Regions from separate parts of the Bacillus sp. YH3-2-B2 genome, predicted to be linked through region 1. Evidence: a T-box and tRNA genes for the amino acid it is inferred to sense, from the RefSeq annotation. Region 1 holds a T-box; the other holds one or more tRNA genes.
What was found. The T-box of region 1 lies ahead of ACWJJX_RS13520 (valine--tRNA ligase). A T-box ahead of a tRNA ligase gene usually reads a tRNA of that ligase, here a tRNA-Val.
Positions count from the first base shown of each region.

Region 2: it has a tRNA-Val gene. The T-box ahead of ACWJJX_RS13520 (valine--tRNA ligase) is inferred to sense a tRNA for this amino acid. The anticodon was not compared.

Region 1 covers NZ_JBSJQE010000003.1:656,866-668,951, reverse strand. The annotation lists gene hemL (glutamate-1-semialdehyde 2,1-aminomutase) at 1-868, shown strand, start outside; gene ACWJJX_RS13535 (LysM peptidoglycan-binding domain-containing protein) at 1,001-2,995, shown strand; gene ysxE (spore coat protein YsxE) at 3,029-4,051, shown strand; gene ACWJJX_RS13525 (hypothetical protein) at 4,066-4,257, opposite strand; T-box leader at 4,430-4,651, shown strand; gene ACWJJX_RS13520 (valine--tRNA ligase) at 4,710-7,352, shown strand; gene ACWJJX_RS13515 (bifunctional folylpolyglutamate synthase/dihydrofolate synthase) at 7,411-8,703, shown strand; gene ACWJJX_RS13510 (prepilin peptidase) at 8,843-9,595, shown strand; gene ACWJJX_RS13505 (SPOR domain-containing protein) at 9,722-10,723, shown strand; gene ACWJJX_RS13500 (Maf family protein) at 10,864-11,433, shown strand; gene radC (RadC family protein) at 11,465-12,086, shown strand, end outside.
Region 2 covers NZ_JBSJQE010000004.1:17,921-30,006, reverse strand. The annotation lists gene ACWJJX_RS14855 (ABC transporter ATP-binding protein) at 1-300, opposite strand, end outside; gene glmS (glutamine--fructose-6-phosphate transaminase (isomerizing)) at 723-2,525, opposite strand; gene glmM (phosphoglucosamine mutase) at 2,956-4,302, opposite strand; gene ACWJJX_RS14840 (CdaR family protein) at 4,320-5,762, opposite strand; gene cdaA (diadenylate cyclase CdaA) at 5,755-6,576, opposite strand; gene rsiW (anti-sigma-W factor RsiW) at 6,744-7,370, opposite strand; gene sigW (RNA polymerase sigma factor SigW) at 7,384-7,947, opposite strand; tRNA gene ACWJJX_RS14820 (tRNA-Gln) at 8,177-8,248, opposite strand; tRNA gene ACWJJX_RS14815 (tRNA-Tyr) at 8,253-8,337, opposite strand; tRNA gene ACWJJX_RS14810 (tRNA-Thr) at 8,357-8,429, opposite strand; tRNA gene ACWJJX_RS14805 (tRNA-Val) at 8,435-8,510, opposite strand; tRNA gene ACWJJX_RS14800 (tRNA-Glu) at 8,514-8,585, opposite strand; gene ACWJJX_RS14795 (DUF523 domain-containing protein) at 8,766-9,218, shown strand; gene ACWJJX_RS14790 (GNAT family N-acetyltransferase) at 9,237-9,713, shown strand; gene murQ (N-acetylmuramic acid 6-phosphate etherase) at 9,813-10,742, shown strand; gene ACWJJX_RS14780 (PTS transporter subunit EIIC) at 10,871-12,086, shown strand, end outside.

The sequences.
Region 1 (12,086 bases):
TGAAGGCTGTTACCACGGCCATGGTGATTCGCTGCTGATCAAAGCGGGATCCGGAGTGGCGACACTCGGCCTGCCGGACAGCCCGGGCGTACCGGAAGGAATAGCGATGAATACGATTACCGTTCCATACAACGACTTGGAAAGCGTTGCACTCGCATTCCGGGAGTACGGTGAAGATATTGCCGGGGTCATTGTTGAACCGGTAGCGGGCAATATGGGCGTTGTTCCGCCGCAGGAAGGCTTTTTACAAGGACTTCGCGACATTACGGAACAGTATGGCGCGCTGCTCATTTTTGATGAGGTCATGACCGGTTTTCGCGTGGACTATAACTGTGCGCAAGGATATTTCGGCGTGACGCCTGATTTAACGTGTCTCGGCAAAGTCATCGGCGGCGGTCTTCCTGTCGGTGCGTATGGCGGCAAAGCCGAAATCATGGAACGAATCGCGCCGAGCGGTCCGATCTACCAGGCGGGAACATTGTCAGGAAATCCGCTTGCCATGACAGCGGGACTTGAGACGTTACAGCAGCTCACACCTGAATCTTACCAAGAATTTGTGAAAAAAGGCGATATGCTTGAAGAAGGCATTTCAAAAGCAGCTGCAGCACATGGCATTCCGCACACGTTTAACCGGGCAGGGTCAATGATCGGCTTCTTTTTCACCAATGAGCCTGTCATTAACTATGAAGCAGCCAAATCTTCTGATTTAAAGCTGTTCGCCAAGTATTATAAAGGGATGGCCGACGCAGGCGTATTTCTGCCGCCGTCTCAATTTGAAGGATTGTTTCTCTCCACTGCGCATACAATGGAGGATATTGAAAATACCATTCAAGCCGCTGAGAAAGTGTTCCAGGCGATCAGCCGCTGATACCGAAAAGCCGATGCAAGCAAGACTTGTATCGGCTTTTTTCAATGCCTCCATTATCATATTTTCCCGGATTGCGGCATACACCTTTAGTGACATCTAATTGTATGGATTAGATGAAAGGAGGATATGAACTTGCCGCATAATCACCGATTGCAATTTTCTGTTGAAGAATCAATCTGTTTCCAAAAAGGACAGGAAGTTTCTGAATTACTTTCGATTTCATTAGACCCTGACATCAGGGTGCAGGAAGTAAATGATTATGTCTCAATTAAAGGGTCATTAGAACTTACTGGCGAGTACAACATAGATCACAGCAGTCATTTTGAAAAGCTTAATAGTGAGCTGAGGCATGTAGAGGAAGTGAGGGCAAGGGAGGATGGCACGGCCGAGCTCATTCATTGTTTCCCGGTGGACATTACGATTCCGAAAAATAAAGTGAGCCACCTCAATGATGTTTTCGTATTTATTGATGCCTTTGATTATCAGCTGACGGATTCAAGGATCTTAACCATTCAAGCTGATTTGGCAATTGAAGGGCTGCTTGAGGAATCCGAGCCAAAAGAGCCGGAGATCCCTTTGTACGTGGCGCCTGAATTTGCCAGAGAAGAAATGATCAATCTTGCCGGACATCATTCAGAGGACGAAAATGAACCAGAATTAATGATACGCCATGAGCCTGAAATACCTTTGACTGTATCAGAAGAAGCAGCACAAGAAACAGAGAAAAACGAGGAAGAAATCCCGTCTTCACTCAGGCAGGAGGAAGAAGAACAGGAAGCAGCCCCGATTCTGAGGGAGCGGGAAGAAGAAGAGCAGGAAGCAGCCCCGATTCTGAGGGAGCGGGAAGAAGAAGAGCAGGAAGCAGCCCCGATTCTGAGGGAGCGGGAGGAAGAAGAGCAGGAAGCAGCCCCGATTATGAGGGAGCAGGAAGAAGAGCAGGAGACTGCCCCGATTTTGAGGGAGCGGGAAGAAGAAGAGCAGGAAGCAGCCCCGATTCTGAGGGAGCAGGAAGAAGAGCAGGAGACTGCCCCGATTTTGAGGGAGCGGGAAGAAGAAGAGCAGGAAGCAGCCCCGATTCTGAGGGAGCAGGAAGAAGAAGAGCAGGAAGCAGCCCCGATTCTGAGGGAGCAGGAAGAAGAGCAGGAAGCAGCTCCGATTCTGAGGGAGCAGGAAGAAGAGCAGGAAGCAGCCCCGATTATGAGGGAGCGGGAAGAAGAGCAGGAAGCAGTCCCGATTCTGAGGGAGCAGGAAGAAGAGCAGGAAGCAGCCCCGATTATGAGGGAGCAAGAAGAGGTGCCGAAACCTGTTTCCTTTACTGAGCCTCCTCCTCCCGTTTCCTTCCAGCACGAAGAAGAGCCGGAAGAAGCTGAGGAGCCTGCAATCATGTCAGCCGTGAGGAATGAACCCGTATTTGAGGATGATTCAGCAGAAGCGCAGGAAGAGCCAAAAGATGATATCGAACCGGTTTTCCCTGCATTCACTCTGACTCCGCATGCAGAAAAAACAAAAATTGCGGAACAGCCCTTCCTTCAAAAAGAAGAACAGCCAGAGGCCGAGCCGCTTCTCCGTCAGAGCGATCATAAGGCGGCAGAAGACGAAGATGAGCCTGCGGTTTTTCAAGAAGAGCAGGCGCCCGTTTATCGTGAGTTCGTTCCGGAACGGCAGGAAGAGGAGTTTTACAGCGCTCCTAAGCTGCTTGAAGAAGAGGCTCATGATGAAGAAGGGTTTGAAATTGAGGTAAGGAAGATGGCGCCGCCGGAGGAGGAAACCGGGAAGCCTCTCGATTTGTCTTTTCAGTTTTCCAAACTGCCGCCGGAGGAGCCGGCGCAAGCGGAACAGCCTGAGCCGCTTAAGCCTGAAAGAAAGAATGAAGAAGCGGCACCGGGAACCGAGCAGAAGGAAAATGACAACTCTCATTACTTGACAAAATTATTTACAAGGGAAGAAGAAAAGTTTTCAAGAATGAAAATTTGTATCGTGCAGCAGCAAGATACAATCGACCGGGTGTGTGAACGATATGACATTACATCCCAGCAGCTCATCCGAACGAATGCTTTATCGTTTGATGACGAGCTTGAGGAAGGTCAGCTTCTGTATATACCTGAATATAATAACAGCCATGTGTAAGCACAAAGAGGCCGTAAAAATGTGGTGAATGGAATGGAAGCAGTCCAATCAGTGCTTCAGGAATATGGGCTGACGGCTGAGTACATTGAGCCTGTCAGCCCGCATGTTTGGAAGGTCTACTCAAACTACGGCATTTTTGCTTTGAAACAGCTCAAGCCGGCCCGCAGCAGTGAATTTACGGATCTTATGATTGAGATTGAGGAGAAAGGCTACCGATCATTTGTGCCGATCTGCCGCACGTATGCAGGCGATTTTTTTGCGGGAAGACAGACGGAGAATTCTTATTATTTAATGCCTTGGCTTCAGTACGATCAGGAAGAAGAACGGGACCAAAAACATGTTTACCTTTTTAAAGAGGTCGCGAAGCTCCATTCTGCGACTGTGCGGGACATCCAAATCCGGACTGAAGATATCAGCCGCTTTTATGAAGCAACGAAAAGAGATTGGGAAAATGATAAACTTGTCTATGAACAATTCGCCGACCGGGCGGAAAAAGAGTGGTACCTTTCACCTTTTGAACTGCAGGCTGTTACGTATCTTACAGAAACGGTTTCCGCCGTCAATTTTGCTCTCGAACGTCTGGAAGAATGGTTTGACGCGGCAAAGGATCATGACAAGACGAGAGCGGTGATCAACCACGGCAGTTTATCGAGCCGCCACTTTCTGTATAATGATGCGGGATCAGGCTTTTTCACAAATTTCGAGAAAGCTGCGCTGGGCCCTCCGCAAAATGACCTGCTCAGCTTTTACTCCAGAATGTTCAGAAGCTATCCGAAAGCATGTCCGGAATGCCTGGACTGGTTTTATACGTATCACAAATCATTCCCGCTCCGTGAAGCGGAAATCAGCCTGTTTCTCAGCTATATGGCTTATCCGTCCGCCATGTACAAAGTGCTGAAACGGTATCAGACCGGCCAAAGGGGCTCTGAAAAAGAAGAATGCACGCAATTATTAAGAGCGTTTTGGCAGATGAAAAATGTTGAGCCTTTTCTCATGAAGGTTCATCAGATTGAGCGGGAGAAAAAAATAAAAGCGGAAAACGAGTCCTCTTCATAACGGGACTCGTTTTTTTATATCCATTCCAAATGCAGGGCGCACGCTAAAAACAGCAGGATGGCAAGCAGCAGGACATCAAAAGTCGTCGGAAAGAAAATCGTCCTGATCCCCTGAAAGATCGTAATCGGGATAATGACTTGCACGGATACAAGGCGGACCTGTCTGGCCCACTGGGGGAGCGAATAAGAATTGAATTTTTTTCTCACGGGCAATTCCTCCTCACATTCGCCTTTCTATGTATCGTATGTAAGGGGAAGAGCGGGGTGCATGCCCATTTATGTATGACGGCAGCGGTTTTTGGAAAAGATGATTGACGAATCAAAAACACTTTTACTATAATAAAGAACATAATAAATAAGATCATGAGCTGATATAAATACACCTGCTTTGAACGGGAAGAGTACAAGAAAGACGCATGAAGAGAGAGAAGCTACTGTGCTGAAAGGCTTCTTATGCCGTCTCATTGGAAGGTCGCCCGGGAGCATAATTTCTTGAACATACAGTAGAGAAATTCGGGCCGCACCCGTTATCCGTTTAAGTGCATGAACAAATCTGTTCATGAAAAAAGGTGGTACCGCGAAAGAGCTTTTCGTCCTTTATCAGGATGAAGGCTCTTTTTTAGTTGCTCAGCCATTTCTAAACATGCTGGAGGGTTATCATGGATACAAACGAACAAACAATGCCGACAAAATATGATCCGTCTGCGATTGAAAAAGGCCGCTATGATTTTTGGTTGAAAGGAAAATATTTTGAAGCGGGCGGCGATCAAACGAAACAGCCGTATTCTGTCGTCATTCCGCCGCCGAACGTGACGGGCAGGCTGCACCTCGGACATGCGTGGGATACGACGCTGCAAGATATCGTTACGCGTATGAAACGCATGCAGGGCTATGACGTGCTCTGGCTTCCGGGCATGGACCACGCCGGCATCGCCACTCAGGCAAAAGTCGAAGCGAAACTCCGCGAGCAGGGCACAAGCCGTTATGACCTCGGCCGTGAAAAGTTTTTAGAAGAAACGTGGAAGTGGAAAGAAGAGTATGCTGATTTCATCCGCAGCCAATGGGCCAAGATGGGACTCGGACTCGATTATTCACGCGAACGTTTCACTCTTGATGAAGGGCTGAACAAAGCCGTGCGTGAAGTATTCGTCAAGTTGTACGAGAAAGGCTTGATTTACAGAGGCGAATATATCATCAACTGGGACCCTGCCACAAAAACGGCTTTATCCGATATTGAAGTGATTTACAAAGACGTACAGGGCGCGTTTTATCATTTGCGCTACCCGTTAGCAGACGGCTCAGGCTCAATTGAAATCGCGACCACCCGTCCGGAAACGATGCTTGGCGACACTGCTGTCGCGGTTCATCCTGAAGATGAGCGCTACAAGCACTTAATCGGCAAAACGGTGATTCTGCCGATTACAAACCGCGAAATTCCGATCGTCGGCGATGATTATGTTGATATGGAATTCGGATCAGGCGCCGTTAAAATCACGCCTGCCCATGACCCGAATGACTTTGAACTCGGAAACCGCCACAATTTAGAGCGGATTCTCGTCATGAATGAAGACGGAACAATGAATGAAAAAGCGCTGCAATATAACGGCATGGACCGGTTTGAATGCCGCAAAAAACTCGTCAAAGATCTTCAGGAATCCGGCGTTCTCTTTAAAATCGAAGACCATATGCATTCCGTCGGCCACAGTGAGAGAAGCGGCGCTGTTGTTGAGCCGTACCTGTCCACACAATGGTTTGTCAAAATGCAGCCGCTGGCCGATGCTGCGGTTGACCTTCAGGCAAAAGAAGAGAAGGTTCACTTCGTTCCTGACCGGTTCGAGAAAACGTACCTGCACTGGATGGAAAACATCCGTGATTGGTGTATTTCCCGTCAGCTGTGGTGGGGCCACCGCATCCCGGCTTGGTATCATAAAGAAACAAAAGAAGTGTACGTCGGCCTTGAAGCGCCTGAGGACAGCGAAAATTGGGAACAGGATTCAGACGTGCTTGATACATGGTTCAGCTCCGCGCTTTGGCCGTTTTCTACAATGGGCTGGCCTGATGAAAACGCTGAAGACTTTAAGCGGTATTACTCAACCGATGTTCTTGTAACGGGATATGACATCATTTTCTTCTGGGTATCCCGGATGATTTTCCAAGGTCTTGAGTTTACCGGCGAGCGTCCGTTCAAAGACGTGCTGATTCACGGCTTAATCCGTGACGAGCAGGGCAGAAAAATGAGTAAATCCCTTGGGAACGGCGTGGACCCGATGGATGTCATCGACAAGTACGGAGCGGATTCCCTGCGCTATTTCCTGGCAACCGGAAGTTCACCGGGACAGGATCTCCGTTTCAGCTATGAAAAAGTGGAATCCACATGGAATTTCGCAAATAAAATTTGGAACGCCTCCCGTTTTGCATTAATGAACATGGACGGCATGACGTATGACGAGCTTGATCTGTCCGGTGAAAAATCAGTTGCTGATAAGTGGATCCTGACAAGACTGAATGAAACGATAGAAGACGTAACACAGCTTGCGGATCGTTATGAATTCGGTGAAGTCGGACGCCACCTGTACAACTTTATCTGGGACGATGTGTGCGACTGGTATATCGAAATGGCGAAGCTTCCGCTGTACGGGGAAGATGAAGCGGCGAAGAAAACAACCCGGTCTGTTCTGGCATACGTGCTTGACCAGACGATGCGTCTTCTTCACCCGTTTATGCCATTCTTAACGGAAGAAATCTGGCAGCACCTTCCTCATGAAGGCGAGTCAATCACGATCAGCTCTTGGCCGGTTCCGGTGCCGGAACATACGGATAAAGAGGCAGCGGCGGATATGAAACTGCTCGTAGAATTAATCCGTTCTGTCCGCAATATCCGGAGCGAAGTCAACACGCCGATGAGCAAGCAGGTTGAACTTTACATTAAAACATCTACCGAAGACATTGCCGGCCGCCTTGAGAAGAACCGTTCTTACGTTGAACGCTTCACGAATCCGAGCACGCTGAAAATCGGGACGGATATCACTGCGGCAGACAAGGCGATGACAGCGGTCGTCACCGGAGCGGAAGTCATTCTGCCGCTTGAAGGGCTGATTAACATTGATGAGGAGATCGCCCGTCTGCAAAAAGAATTCGACAAGCTGACAAAAGAAGTCGAACGCGTTCAGAAAAAACTCGGCAACGAAGGATTCATTAAAAAAGCTCCTGAGCATGTCATTGAAGAAGAACGCGGAAAAGAGAAAGACTACACGGCAAAACGCGAAGCTGTCCGGCAGCGGATTGCAGAGCTGAAAGGCTGATAAAACAGCGGGGCGGTTTCCTAAGAAACCGCCTTGTCGTATAAAAGAGGGGATTTCATTGTTTAATACGTACAAAGAAGCGATCAGCTGGATTCACGGCAGACTCAAGTTCGGCGTTAAGCCGGGCCTTCTCCGTATGGAAAAGCTGATGGAAAAACTGGAACACCCGGAAAAGAACATCCGCGCCATTCATGTGGCGGGCACAAACGGCAAAGGATCAACCGTCTCTTTTATCCGTTCCGTGCTTCAAGAAGCCGGTTATACGGTCGGCACGTTCACATCGCCTTACATGATTACGTTTAATGAGCGTATCAGCGTCAACGGCACGCCGATTACCGATGAGGAATGGAGAACGCTCGTTAATGACATAAAGCCGATAGTCGATGAGCTCGATAAGACTGATGCCGGAACGGTGACAGAATTTGAAATCATTACAGCGTGTGCATTTTTATATTTTGCGAAGCGGGCTGATATCGATTTTGTTATTTTTGAAGCGGGGCTCGGCGGCACATTTGATTCAACCAATATTGTGAAACCGCTCCTGTCGGTCATTACAAGTATCGGACATGACCATATGGCCATTTTAGGCAATACCATCGAGGAGATCGCCGGGCAGAAAGCCGGTATCATTAAAAATTCCATTCCGGTCATTACGGGTGTCAATCAGCCGGAAGCACTCGGCGTTATTGAAGCGGAAGCCGAAAAAAAGCAGGCTCCGTATCAGTCACTTTATAAAACGTGCAGACTGTTTAATGAAGCGGCGCTTCCGTCCGGCGAAAGCTTTTCGCTGGAAACAGAAACGAAATGCTATGAAGACATTCAAACGTCGCTGATCGGCATTCACCAAAGGCAGAATGCGGCATTGGCGATATTGGCCGCTGAATGGCTGAATCGCCTGGAAGCCGCAGTCATTTCAGAAGAAGCGATGCGAAACGGCCTGAAAAAAGCTTCCTGGCCGGGCCGGTTTGAACGTCTTCAAAGCCGCCCTTTAGTGTTTGCGGACGGCGCGCATAACGAAGAGGGCGTTGAAACGCTGACAGAAACGATCAGGCAGCGCTTTGCCGATAAAAACGTCCATGTCGTATTCAGCGCATTAAAAGACAAACCGTATCAGGAAATGATTAAAAAGCTTGAAACCGAAGCAGATTCCATTCACTTTGTATCATTTGACTTTCCGCGTGCTTCAAGCGCCGAAGCTCTTTACAATGCAAGCAGTCATGCGTCTAAGAGCTTCGATGAGAACCCGGACAGTGTGAAAGAATGGATAGAACAAAAAGACGGGGCGGATGATGTCATCATCATTACCGGCTCCTTATATTTTATTTCAGAAATGAGAAAGCGGCTTATCTGAAAGCCCCTCGGATGCCCGGCAGACCATTTTCCGGTTTTGCCGGGTGTTTTTATGCTGAAAATATATTTTCAGCCATTTCAGTCATGGTGTTTTTCTTTGCTATAATCTGAGCCAGATTGATAGTAAAGGTGTGGTCTGAGTGCTTTTGATTCTGTTTTTTCTCGGCTTGATTTTCGGTTCTTTTTTTTATACAGCAGCGTGCCGTATCCCGCTTCGAATCTCGGTTATTTCGCCGCGTTCAGCCTGCTCGTTCTGCGGCTTGCCGCTCTCCTGGGGGGAGCTTGTGCCCGTCGTCTCCTATATTCTGCAAAGAGGCAGATGCAGAAACTGCCGTGCGAAGCTGTCGGTTATGTATCCGGCGGCGGAATGCTGGACGGCGTGTTTATTCACGGCTGCAGGCATTCATTTCGGTTTCTCAAAAGAACTGTTAGTCGCGCTGTTATTTCTGTCTCTGCTCATGATTGTTACTATGACGGATCTGCAATATATGCTGATTCCTGACAAAGTTCTGCTGTTTTTTCTTCCGCTTTTCATCGCCGGCCGTATGTTTTCTCCGCTGGATTCATGGTATGCGGGGTTTGCCGGAGCTGTTTGCGGATTTTTTCTGCTAGTTTTTATCATGTTTGTCAGTAAAGGAGGCATCGGCGCAGGTGATGTGAAACTGTTTGGGGTGATCGGCCTGACGCTCGGCGTGAAGCTCGTGCTCATTGCATTCTTTCTTTCCGTTATGATCGGAGCCGTATACGGTATGTGCGCCGCAGCCCGGGGCAGGCTTGGTAAAAAGCAGCCATTTCCGTTTGCGCCGGCCATCTCAGCCGGGAGCGCTTTGAGTTATTTATACGGTGAAGAGCTGTTTTCGTTTTACATCAAGCTCGCTTCAGGCGGGGCTTGAAAAATTTGGCGAACGTTTTTTGGACAAGACGACAAAAGTCTTGTTCTTTTTTTTTACGCCTATGCTAAAGTGTGAACCATGATCAGTTCAAGGTACGGCCAAGACGAATGCAAGGGGGAAGAGACGTTGAAAAAAAGGAAGAGCAAAAAGCACAGCAAAGCTAAAAACAGTGCCCTTAAAGTAACCATTAACGGACAAGAAGAAACGATGTATGGACAAGAAGATGTGAATGAAGGCGGGGAGAAAACCGTCACATTTTCCAATTGGGAAGAAACAAAAAAGGCGGAACAGGAGACCGCCGCTTCCCATGAAGATCCGAAAGAAGAAGATTTCAATTGGGATCATGAGAAGAATTCTGAGGTATTTGAAGATGACCCTAAAGTCGTTCCGCCATACCAGAAGAAAAAAACAGGCCCTCATTTTCCGAAAAAAAAGCAGCCGTCTTCTCCAGTTAAAAAAGCGGTCACGACAATTGCCGTTGCGGCTGTTTTAGGCACCGGGCTCGGCCTTGTCGCCTTAAATATGTCGGGAAGTAAAGAAGCCTCCGCTCCGGCATCAGCTGACAAAGGTTCACAAGGGCAGACGGTGAAAGCGGGAGATGTTTCTAAAGACAAATCTGAAACAGCCGGCACAGGAGATGCGGAATCTTCAGTGGGAAACTATAAAACATATGCGGTGCAGGCCGGAAAATTTTCATCAGAAAAAGGAGCGCAAACGCTTGTTGACCAGCTGACTGAAAAAGGATACTCGGCCGTCTCTCTGGCAAAAGAAGACGGATACACATACGTGATCGCCGGGCTTGCAGCGGAAAAAAGCTTATCACAGCAATTGGGTCAGACACTGATAGACCATGATTTTGAGGCTTGGGGCGGAAAAGAGCTCAGCTTTGCGGTCGATTCAGGGCTGGAAGACTCTTTTAAACAGGCATCTGAGCTCTCCGCCAAAGCGATTACCGGCAAAGATCTTTCAAAAACGGAAGTGGCTGAAGCGGCAAAAGCGGCAGACGGCGCAGACGCCGCTGACAAAAAGCAGAAGGAGGCCGTGCTTCAAGCGCTGAAAGAGCTGGAAACGTCGGGGGCAGAATCCGGCTGGAAAGCCCAAAAAGAGCTTTTAAGTGTTGTAAAATAGTATCTCATTTCCCGTCATCCGGCGGGATTTTTTATTTTGTCATCAAAAAGTTATTTTTCTGAAATTGTGGTTGCCCGTTTGATTTGGTAGGATAGACAAGTATCTTTTTTTCTTAAGCAAACCCTGAAAGGATGACAACCATGACAAAACGCTTAATACTCGCATCACAATCTCCGCGAAGAAAAGAACTCCTTAATCTTCTTCAGATTCCTTACAGCATTATTGCGAGCCGCACAGAAGAAAAATTAAATCGAAACCTTTCGCCGGAAGAAAACGTCCAATGTTTGGCCGAGCAAAAAGCCGGTGCTGTATTGGCCGAAAATCCCGATGCAGTCGTTATCGGGGCTGACACGATGGTGTGCATAGACGGCGAGTGCCTCGGCAAACCGCGTGACAGGGAAGAAGCGGCACAGATGCTGCGGAGGCTTTCCGGCCGAAGCCATCAAGTCATTACGGCGGTCAGCATTCAGACGCATGACCGGAAAGAAACATTCTGTGACACGACGGAAGTGACGTTTTGGCCGCTCAGTGAAGACGACATACAGCTCTACATTGAAACAAAAGAACCGATGGATAAAGCAGGTGCATACGGCATCCAAGGAAAAGGCGCGCTTTTAGTGAAAAAAATAGACGGTGATTTTTATTCTGTCGTCGGGCTTCCTGTCGCTAAAACAATGAGAGCCTTGAAAGAATTTAATATAAAAGCTTGATGTTCAAACCGGGAAGGGGAACAAGGAGGGGTTGATCATCCGTGATCTGCCGTTAAAATTAAGAGATTTCCCCGAAAAAGAAAAACCGAGAGAGCGGCTTCTGCACTTTGGAGCTGAACATCTCTCTAACAATGAATTGCTCGCCATCCTGCTGCGGACGGGAACGAAACATGAGTCCGTCATGAACCTCGCTCACCGGCTGTTGCGGACGTTTGACGGGCTGCGCCTGTTAAAAGGCGCCTCTGCCCAGGAGCTTTCCAGCATTCCGGGAATCGGCACGGTGAAAGCCGTTCAGATTCTTGCCGCAATTGAGCTGGGGAGCCGTATTCATAAGACATCCGCCGGGGAGCATTGCGTCATCCGCTCTCCGGAAGACGGGGCGAAGTATGTGATGGAGGATATGCGCTTTTTATCCCAGGAGCATTTTGTCTGTTTATATTTAAATACCAAAAATCAAGTCATTCATAAACGCACCGTTTTTATCGGAAGTCTGAATTCATCTATTGTCCACCCGCGGGAGGTGTTTAAAGAAGCTTTCAAACGATCCGCCGCGTCCTTCATTTGCGTTCATAATCATCCTTCAGGAGATCCTACACCGAGCAGGGAAGATATAGAGGTAACCAGGCGGCTTTTTGAGTGCGGAAATTTAATCG
Region 2 (12,086 bases), on a different contig from region 1:
TACATGATTCAGCTGCTTTATCGTAAGGTGCGCGGGCAGATTCATCGCATCAAATACGACCCCAATATCTTCTTTGAACTTTATATGTTTATCCAGATTCTCTTTACCAAAGATTTTCACTTTACCTCTATCCTGATAGATTAATCCTAATATCGTTTTAAATGTTGTTGACTTGCCTGCGCCGTTATCACCGATAAAACCGACAATTGATCCGGCAGGCACATTGAATGTAACATCCTTTAAAACAGCTTTATGACCAAAAGATTTGCTGATGTTTCTGATTTCTAAAAGATTTGACATCATTCCACTCCTATCATTGTTGTCAGGACTTTTTTAAGAATTGAACCGGAGTATTGCAAAATGTTGTTATTTTCATATCTAGTCTAGGTATTCATAATGGATCAGGAGCCGACAAATACAAAAGGGATTTTAAAGTCTTTTTTAATCATAATTTGGAAGTGTAATCGATTGATTACATTTATATAATGGATATTCATGATGAAAATTACTGGAGGTGATTACTTTTCGATGAGACATACACAAAAATGATTTACTAATGATTACATTTATGGATGTTAACCGGAATGCATCTCGTATTATAAAGCAGGTGTTATTCCTTTTCAATATATAAAAGGGGATTTCTTTACAATCGCAAAGAGTATGTATTTCTCATTTCCGCATTAAAAAACCCCTCTGGCTAATAACCAAAGGGGTTAAATATATTATTCCACCGTAACACTCTTCGCAAGGTTGCGCGGTTTATCAACGTCACAGCCGCGGTGCAGCGCAGCGTAGTAAGCGATCAGCTGCAATGGCACAACAGATACCAGCGGAGCAAGCGCAGGGTTGACTTCCGGCAGGATGAATCTGTCGTCTGCGTCTTCTAAGCCTTTCAGCGAGATGATGCAAGTGTTGGCGCCGCGGGCTGCGACTTCCTTCACGTTTCCGCGGATGCTCAGGTTGACGTGTTCTTGTGTCGCAAGCGCAAAGACCGGTGTTCCTTCTTCAATCAGAGCGATTGTTCCATGCTTCAGCTCGCCGCCGGCGAAGCCTTCCGCCTGGATGTAAGAAATCTCTTTCAGCTTCAGGGCGCCTTCGACACAAACGAAGTAGTCGAGGCCGCGGCCGATGAAGAAAGCGTTTCTTGAAACAGTCAGGTACTCACGCGCGATCATTTCCATTTCGTCCTTCTGGTCGCAGAGAGCTTCCATGGCATTTGCCGCGATACCTAATTCTTTGACTAAATCAAAACCGATATCAACGCCGTTGCGTTCTGCTGCAACGGACGCAAGGATCGCGAGGACGGCAATCTGAGCCGTATACGCTTTTGTTGATGCCACGGCGATCTCAGGGCCTGCGTGCAGAAGCAATGTGTAATCCGCTTCACGGGAAAGCGTTGATCCCGGAACGTTTGTAATCGTCAGCGCTTTGTGACCCAGCGCTTTGACTTGAACAAGCACGGCGCGGCTGTCCGCTGTTTCTCCGCTTTGAGAAAGGAAGATAAAGAGCGGCTTCTTAGACAGAAGCGGCATGTTGTAAGAGAATTCACTCGCTACATGCACTTCAACCGGTACGTTTGCCCACATTTCAATATATTGTTTCCCGACAAGACCGGCGTGATAGCTCGTTCCGCAAGCCACGATATAAATGCGGTCCGCTTCCGCCACGGCGTCAGCGACATCGCCCGCCACGGCCAGTCTGCCGTTTTCGTCCTGATACGTTTGGATGATTTTGCGCATAACAAGCGGCTGCTCATCCGTTTCTTTTAACATGTAGTGAGGGTATGTGCCTTTTTCGATATCACTGGCGTCAAGCTCAGCGATATAAGACGCACGTGTCATGACTTCACCGTCAAGATTTTTAATCACGGCTTCGTCTTTTGTCACGATCACCATTTCTTTGTCCAAAAGCTCAACGTATTCATTCGTTACTTGAAGCATAGCCATCGCGTCAGATGCCACGACGTTAAACGTATCTCCAAGGCCGATTAACAGAGGGCTTTTGTTTTTTGCAACGTAAATGGTGTCTGTGTTTTCACCGTCAAATAATGCAATTGCGTAAGAGCCTTTTAACAGAGTCAGTGTTTTGCGGAACGCTTCTTCTGTGCTGAGTCCTCCCGCCACAAATTGCTCGATCATTTGAACGACTACTTCAGTGTCCGTGTCGCTTTTCAGTTCAACGTTTTCAAGATACTCGCGCTTCAGCTGAACATAGTTCTCGATCACACCGTTATGAACAAGTGTAAAGCGGCCGAGTGCGCTTTGATGCGGGTGAGCGTTCAGGAAGCTTGGTTCGCCGTGAGTCGCCCAGCGTGTATGGCCGATTCCCGCTTGAGATTCAACCGTGTGATCCACCACTTCACGAAGGTCGGCGATGCGGCCTTTTTCTTTGTACACATGCACGCCCTGCTCATTCGCCACAGCGATACCGGCAGAGTCATAGCCGCGGTACTCAAGCTTCTCTAATCCTTTTAACAAAATCTCTTTCGCATCAAGCTGACCGATGTAACCTACAATTCCACACATATTTTCTTCCTCCTAAAGGTGTAAAAGGAGACGAAGAAAGTCAAATTACAAGGGGACTTTCAATCGTCCCCTCCCACATGTTTTTTTGGAAGATCATGTGATTTCCCTTTGTTCGGAGAGTCGCCCCTCCGGTTTGAAGAAATCCTTACGGCTGTGATCTAAATGAATCAGCCGGGAGGCATCCGCCGAAAATTCGATAACCTCCATCCTCGTCAACTAAGCCGTTTTTCGGGCGCTTAGTTCGGGCGCTGTAATTATAAAAGATGCAAACAATCCCGCCTTTCCTGCAAGTGAAAAACAAAGGCTGAACAAGCTTGATTTTACAGCATGTGCCAAGGACGGTCAATTATTTTTTGCCGCCCCGGCATCATGTTACTATCATTTTATGCTGATCGCACTTGTCTTGTTCGCTCTCTGCTTATAAACTTCGCTACTCCGCTCCCATTTCTGTCCGCACGACATCCACGATTTTTGTGACATATTCGTCACAAAGCTCTTTTGTTCTCGCTTCCGCCATCACGCGTACGAGCGGTTCGGTGCCTGACGGGCGCACTAAAATCCGGCCGTCTCCGTTCATTTCTTTTTCCACTTCAGAAATCACGGCCTTCACCTTAGCGTTTTCTTCTACCTTATATTTATCCGTCACTTTCACGTTCACTAAGAGCTGCGGGAATTTTTTCATTTCATCCGCAAGTTCTGAAAGGGTTTTGCCGGACGCCTTCAGCGTATTCACAAGCATGATCGCGGACAAAAGACCGTCGCCGGTAGTGTTGTAATCGAGGAAAATAAGGTGCCCTGACTGCTCTCCGCCGACATTATAGCCGTCTTTTTTCATCGCTTCTACGACATAGCGGTCGCCGACTGCCGTTTGAACGCTTTTGATTTCTTCTTTTTCAAGCGCTTTGTAGAAACCGAGGTTGCTCATCACGGTCGATACGACGGTATCATCCTTCAGACGGCCTTCTGATTTCAAATACTTCGCGCATATGTACATGATCTGATCGCCGTCGACGATGTTTCCTTTTTCATCAACGGCAATGAGGCGGTCGCCGTCTCCGTCAAACGCAAGGCCGATATCGGCGTTTTTTTCTTTGACGAAAGCACTCAGCGCTTCCGGGTGTGTAGAACCGACGCCATCATTAATGTTTAATCCGTTCGGAGACGTCCCCATTGTAGATACGTCAGCATCGAGATCGGCAAAAAGGTGCGTCGCAATGGAAGATGTCGCACCATGGGCGCAGTCAAGCGCTACATGAATGCCCGTAAAATCTTCGTCCGCCGTCTGCTTTAAAAATTGCAGATACTTTTGAACGCCTTCAAAATAATCGTTCACAAGCCCGAGGTTCGCGCCTGTCGGTCTCGGCAGCTTATCTTCCGGTTCCTCCATGAGACGTTCAATCTCGGCCTCCTGCTCATCAGAAAGCTTAAAGCCGTCCCCTCCGAAAAATTTAATTCCGTTATCCTGTACGGGGTTGTGAGAAGCGGAGATCATGACGCCCGCCTCAGCATCCATGGCTTTCGTTAAATAGGATACCCCCGGCGTAGAAATAACGCCGAGGCGCATCACTTCAGCTCCGATCGATAAAAGTCCGGCGACAAGGGCTCCCTCCAGCATATGTCCGGAGATACGTGTATCACGGCCGATCAGCACTTTCGGGCGCTGCTTATCTTTGGTCAGGACATAACCGCCAAAACGCCCCACTTTAAAGGCCAGCTCTGGCGTAAGCTCGCTGTTGGCAACACCTCTTACACCATCTGTTCCAAAATACTTGCCCATTTTGTATCGCTCCTTTTTCATTCTGTTGAAGAAGAATCAGCGCTTGATCCGTCTTCATCCTGGTCTTGATTTTGATCCTGGTTTTGACTTTTATTCTGATCGCTGTCAGTGTCGTCTTCCCGGTTCTTGCTCTTGTCTTTGTCTGCGTCTCCGCTTGTGCCGTTCTTATTGCCGGAATCAGCGGAGCCGCCGTTGTCATTTTTATTTGAACTTGTGTTTTTCTTAGAAGTCAGCTTGATCTTAACCGTGTCTTTTGACAGGGACCATGTGACGTTTTGCGGGCCGTTTACTTCAAGCTTTACAGAGTGCTCTCCGTCATCCAAGTCCGAGACATTGGCATACAGTTCAATGTCCGACTTTTTCAGCGCCTTAATGTTGGCGGGAGAGCCTTTGGCCGTAATATTTATCGCCTGCGATTCAGGGTCGAGAAACTCAATCTGCTGTGAGCCTCCCAGTCCGACCGTCTTGATTGCGACATTGTCAAAATCCTTTTTGTCTTCACTGTCCACTTTAACATGAAGCGTGATTTTTTCCGGTGATACCTTAGTGACACCCTTAGGAAGCGGGATATCGGCATTGATATCGGTATCTTTATCAATTTTGCCTAAATCAAGAGATACGCCGTCAATAAATTCAAGTGAATCCAGCACATCCTGCGGGCCGTAAACCGTCACCTCACTCGGATTCGAGTCAATGCTCGCAACGCTCACCCCGTCCGGAAGACTTCCCTTCCTTTCGATTTTGAAAGGAAGCTTTTTGCTCGGACTGGCTACGGGAACCGTCACTTTAATGACTGACGGTTCAACATCAACAGGAAGTGCGTTGCCGTCTTTGTCATAGACGGTCACCTTCACTTCCTTTTCAATGGTCTCATTTGCATTTTCAAGGTTCACAGATGCTTTGACAAGTGAAATGTTATCAATCACATTTTTCGAACCTGTAATCTGCACGTTCTTCGGGCTGATAATCGGCTGCTGAGGGGTATATCCCTTTTTCATTTTGCTTTTATTGTAGTATTCAACTTCCACGGGAAAACTCTCAGCCGTTTTTTCCTGAATCGTAACCGTCGTGACTGACGGGTTAATGGAGATCGTCAGTCCGTCCGATACGTTTTTGGCCTTCAATTCGACCTTATGAGTCCCGGTCTTCAGCTTATTCATATCGGCGTATATCTCAAAATTCTTCGTCTGTCTCGCCTTTTTCACCGCGCTTGTCGAGCCTTTAATCGTGACATTTACGGTCTGGGGCACGCCGGTGACGACATAGTTCGCTTCATCGTAGTATGCTTTTACAGGAATATCAGTAAGCGTAGCCTCGTCAGTCGTTGATGTCGGAAAAAAGGATTCCCCCGGCTTTTTCGGAGTCGGCGCCTGGTTGTTGTTAACCGCAACGTAAAGCAGCAGCGCCAAGAGCAATGCAATGATCTTTACAGCCCAGCGGTTGTTTAAGAATTTATCCATTTTTCTTGCCCCTCCAGTACCAGCGGTTAGAAGAAGTGTCTCTGGCGTTCTTCTTAAACTCGGCTTCAAGCATTTCTTTCAGTTCTTCTTCCGTCAATTCTCTGTGAAGGTCTCCGTTTTTGGCCACACTGATGGCGCCCGTCTCTTCAGATACAATAATGGTTAAGCTGTCCGTCACTTCACTGATGCCGACAGCCGCTCTGTGACGTGTCCCCAGCTCCTTTGAAATAAACGGGCTTTCAGAAAGCGGCAGATAACAGGCTGCCGCCGCAATCTCGTTATTTTTCATAATGACCGCTCCATCATGCAGCGGTGTATTCGGGATGAAGATATTAATCAAAAGCTCCGAGCTGACCTGCGCATTAAGCGGGATGCCCGTCTCAATATAATCGCCCATTCCCGTATCGCGCTCAATGGCGATGAGTGCGCCGATGCGGCGTTTCGCCATGTAGCTGATCGATTTTGTAATCGCTTCAATTGTCTTATGCTGCGCTTCCTCCACGGGGGTTCCGCTCCTGGAAAAGAACCGGCCCCGTCCGAGCTGTTCAAGCGCCCGTCTCAGCTCAGGCTGGAATATAATGATGATCGCTAAAAATCCCCATGTTATCGCTTGGTCCATCAGCCACTGAAGCGTGCTGAGTCCCAAATATGAACTGGCCATCCGGACCAATACGATGACGACGATTCCTTTTAAAAGCTGAACCGCCTTCGTCCCGCGTATGACCATGATTAATTTATATATCACATACCAAACAAGGAGAATATCAACGGCATTGCCGAGGTATTGCAAAAATGGGATGTCCTCAAAAGCCATTTCCTCGTCCTCCAAGAATTCAGTCATTTCGTTTTTTCCGTTATGAATTGTGCTGCATGAGCAATATGTACATCATATAGCGTGCTCATTATACCACATTTTGATTTCTCAAGTGAAATGGGCCAGCACGGCGATGCATAAAAAAAAGAGTAAAGCGATTATACGCTTTACTCATCTTCATTCGGGTCCAAAGCGCTCACGACGCCCTGGCCCGCCGATTTCAGTTCGTACCAGACCCAGTCAAACAATTGGTTAATCTCTTCAATCTGCCCGGTGACTTGTCCGGCTGAGGCCATGTATTTTTCTCCGTTGACGACGGTCACATTGCCGTCGACTTTTCCTTCAATGAACAGCTTGCCGTTTTTTACTGTGACATCGCCCTTTACGGTCTCGCCTTCAGGGACGGTGACCGTGTGATTCTGCACGATAAGGTTCGGCTGTTTGGACACACTGAAATTGTGGTCATTATGCCAGCTGTTGAAAAAACCGCCGCCCATTAAAATCACAAAAACCGCTGCGGCTGCAATCATCGGATGAGTTTTGATCCATCGTTTTACAGAAGCGCGTTTTTTCTCTTTTGGAAGATTCGCCATAACTTTGGCAGTAAAATCAGCAGGGGCCGTGACATGCGATGTGCTTCGGACGAGTGCTACGGATTTCTCCATTTCATGAAAATGCCGTTTGCAATTCCCGCATGACTGCAAATGTTGTTTTAATACGTTTTCATCTTCAGGAAGGATATCTCCATCAAGATGCTTATGCATAAGCTGCACGATCTGTTCAGGACAGCTCATTTCATCACCCCACTTAAAGATCCCTCAATTGTTTTCTAAGAGCCTCTCTGCCTCTGTGTATCCTTGTCTTGACGGTGCCGACAGGGATATTCAGAATCTCCCCGATTTCAATTAAAGAGAGTTCGTCAATATACTTTAATACAATAACTGTTCTGTACTTGTCCGGCAGCTTTAAAATCTTTTTCTGAATTGTGTCCGACAGCTCCAATGACAATACGGCGTCTTCAGGGAGAACCCCGTCCGCGGCGATCTGCGAATACATCGTCAGCCCTTCTGCTCCCGCTACTTCTGCGTCCAGATAGTAATCAGGCTTTTTCTTGCGGATGCGGTCAATGGTCAGGTTGGTCGCAATTCTGTAAAGCCACGTTGAAAACTTTCTGTTGATATCGAAACTGTCGATATTGACATACGCTCTGATAAAAGCTTCCTGCGCAATATCTTCCGCTTCGTGAACATTGCCGAGCATGCGGTAGCAAAGCTGGTAAATCTTATCTTTATAAAGGTCAACGATTTCTGCAAACGCATTTTGATCGCCTTTTTTGACTTGCTTGATTCTTTTTTTAATCAGGTTTTCCATGTTTTATCTTACCTCTGCCCTTCACCGGTCTGTATCTATACGTTGATTGTTTTAAAAGGTTTCATTTTTTTATTACATTTATTTTACCAAATTTCAGGCAGGGTGTAGATGGAAAATACAGAATATACTGCCTTAACAGCAGCTTAAAAATAGTATATCTGATGAACAATCAAAAATCGAAACAAAATGCTGATAAAAAAAGACACCTTTATGCAAAAGGTGTCTGATACTGGGCTAGCTGGATTCGAACCAACGCATGACGGAGTCAAAGTCCGTTGCCTTACCGCTTGGCTATAGCCCAAAGATGGTGGAGGGGGGCAGATTCGAACTGCCGAACCCTGAGGGAGCGGATTTACAGTCCGCCGCGTTTAGCCACTTCGCTACCCCTCCGTATTTTTTTGGAAAACAGTGCCGGCCAGAGGACTTGAACCCCCAACCTACTGATTACAAGTCAGTTGCTCTACCAATTGAGCTAGGCCGGCAAATATGGTGGAGGATGACGGGCTCGAACCGCCGACCCTCTGCTTGTAAGGCAGATGCTCTCCCAGCTGAGCTAATCCTCCATATGACCCGTACGGGATTCGAACCCGTGTTACCGCCGTGAAAGGGCGGTGTCTTAACCGCTTGACCAACGGGCCGCTGTGTCCGCGTCGAGCTGACAAAAGTTATTATATACAGGTTGTACCCTATTTGTAAAGAGAAAAATTATTTTTTTTATTTTCAAACTTTTTTACCCGTTTTTTAACTGAAAAACTCATCCCTCCTCTCTTATTTCATTTATGATGAAAGTATCAAAATATTGAAGGGAATGGACACAGATGATCTTAGTCAGCTCTTGTCTCGGCGGTATCGAATGCAGATATAACGGCTCTCACGCCGCTTCGGAAAAAATCCGCAGACTCGTAGAAGAAAAGAAAGCTGTTATGGTCTGCCCCGAACTTTTGGGCGGCTTCACCACTCCCCGCGAACCGGCGGAAATCATCGGCGGCACGGGTGAAGACGTGCTGAACGGAACGGCAAGAATCGTAACGGCATCAGGCGAAGACGTTACAGCTTTATATATGGACGGCGCGGAAAAAACGTTAGCATACGCAAAAGAAATAGGCGCCGCAACGGTCATCCTTAAAGAAAACAGTCCGTCCTGCGGCAGCAGCTTTATCTATGACGGCACTTTCTCAGGAAAAAAAATACTCGGAGACGGCATCACTTCCGCTCTTTTAAAACGGGCAGGCTGCCGTGTTCTATCAGAAGATGAATTGGATCAATTATAAAAAAGGAGAGTAGATATCATGGATGTAGCCCTGTCCTTTTATAAACCGGAGCATGCAGACGGGCTGAACGGGTTTGTGCTGAGTGAAGAAGATAAAAAGTTCACAGCTCTGCCGATAGATGTCCTGCCGCAGGCGCTTGTCATCCGGGATCGCTACCCGACAGTCATTTTAAAAGAAGACCGCCCCGTCGGTTTTTTTATTTTACATACCTCAAAAGAAACCATTGCCCCGTATTCGAACAATGTGTCTGCCATTTTGCTGAGTGCGCTGTCATTACATGCGCCGCATCAGGGAAAAGGTTATGCCAAACAAGCGATGCTGCAGCTGCCCGCTTTTGTCGCAAATTATTTTCCTTGGTGTGATGAAATCGTGCTTGCTGTAAACCATCGCAATCAACGTGCAAAGAACCTGTACCGGTCTTCCGGTTTTATTGACAAAGGGCGGCGCAGGATCGGCCCGATCGGTGAACAGCACATTCTGCATCATTTTTTGTGAAAGCGCTTGATTATTCATCTCATCCCTGCCGATTTTTCTTGAAACATCTATTCAGAAGCCCATATACTTCAAGTATTAACGACTTGGGAGGGTACAATCATGACAGACCGGCTTAACATTCACAGATTGACCACAGAAACCAGAAACCCGCAGACCGCTTCAATCCATCAGGCAGACACGATGGAAATTCTCCGCATCATTAACGAAGAGGATTTCAAAGTGGCTGAAGCCGTTCAGCAGGTGCTGCCCGATATTCAGATTGCCGTTCAATTCGCCCATCAGTCCTTACGGCGAAACGGCAGGCTGATTTATGCGGGAGCGGGCACAAGCGGCAGACTCGGTGTACTGGATGCGGTTGAATGCCCGCCTACATACAGCGTAAGTCCCGACACCGTCATCGGTCTGATGGCCGGAGGGGCAGACGCCTTTTTGCAAGCGGCTGAAGGTATAGAAGACAGCGAGGAAACCGGCGCTCTCGATCTCAAAACGATCGGGCTTACCGCAGAAGACACCGTGATCGCCATCGCGGCAAGCGGGCGCACGCCGTATGCGGCCGGTGCGCTGAAATATGCAAAAACAATCGGCGCCAAAACCGTCGCGCTCACATGCAATAAGGACTCATTGATCAGCACCTTTGCCGATCACAGCATTGAAGTCATTGTCGGCCCCGAAGTGATTACAGGGTCAACACGAATGAAAGCCGCGACGGCACATAAAATGATTCTGAACATGATTTCCACGGCCGTGATGATTAAAAGCGGCAAAGTGTACGAAAATTTAATGGTGGACGTTCATGTCAGCAACGAAAAATTGAAAGAACGCGCAATCGGCATTATCCAAAGCATCACTGGCGTTCCGTACGACAAGGCAAAAGAAACGCTTGAGGCCGCAGGCAGCCATGTCAAAACGGCAATCGTCATGCTGAAGACGAATTCGGACGAAACACACGCGAAGGCACTGCTCAAAGAATCAGAAGGATTCATTGATAAAGCCATTGAACAGCACGTTTCAAGAGAAAAAGAACGCTGATCGTTCTTTGGTGAAAAATAATGTGCTTTTACGAGCCCGCGCCGTTTTCATGTTCGGCGCAGGCGCTTTTAGGACGCGTTTCAGGCATAGCTCCCCGGGAAAAATCGTACGGAAAAAGGAGGATCTCCATGAGCAAAGAGGCATTTTATCAGTCACTGGCCAAAGATATCCTGGACAATTGCGGCGGTTCATCGAATATTTCAGGCTTTACCCACTGTATGACACGCCTGAGGATTACACCTTTAGATCGGGACAAAACGGATATTGAGGCGCTGAAACGGCTTGACGGGGTAATAGGCGTCGTCGAAGCTGAAACACTGCAGATCATTCTCGGCACGGGTGTCGTCAATCATGTCGCCGACGCTTTCGCAAAACTTATGCCATCCGGAAAAAACATTGATTTAAAAGAAGCCGCCTCACGGAAAAAAGCCGATCTCAACAGAAAAAACACCACACCCATCAAATTGTTTCTGAGAAAAATATCAAGCATCTTCATTCCCCTTATTCCCGCACTCATTGCATCAGGTTTAATCACCGGTATTACGAAAGCCGTCATTCAGGCCGGCTGGCTCCCGAAAGAATCTCAAATCGCACTTATTTTAACGGTTATCGGTTCAGGCTTGTTCGCTTACCTCGGCGTCCTTGTCGGCATCAATGCGGCGAAGGAATTCGGCGGGACACCCGCGATGGGCGGCCTTGCGGGCATATTGATCCTTAACCCTGAGATCGCCAATATCAGTTTGTTCGGAGAGAATCTGCTCCCTGGCAGGGGAGGATTAATCGGCGTTCTTTTCGCTGCGGTTTTTATCGCTTATACCGAACGGTTTATCAGAAAGTACGTCCATCAATCCATCGACATTATCGTCACGCCTACATTGTCTTTACTTATCACCGGGCTGGTGACATATGTCGTTTTTATCCCTGCAGGCGGTTTTATTTCTGATCTGATTACATCAGGTTTATTGTCGCTGCTGAATGTCGGGGGAGTGCTCTCAGGGTTTGTACTGGGAGCCGCCTTCCTGCCGCTTGTCGTCACCGGCCTGCATCAGGGCTTGACTCCCGTACATTTGGAATTAATCCGATCAATCGGAGATGACCCGCTTCTTCCGATTCTCGCGATGGGAGGCGCGGGTCAAGTAGGCGCGGCCTTCGCCATCTTTATGAAAACAAAAAAAGCCTCATTAAAAAGAGCGATCGGCGGCGGACTTCCATCCGGTCTGCTCGGAATCGGGGAGCCGCTTATCTTCGGCGTCACGCTCCCGCTCGGCCGGCCGTTTTTGACGGCGTGTTTAGGGGCGGGAATCGGCGGCGCTTTTCAAGCCCATTTTCAAGTGGCTACTTTTT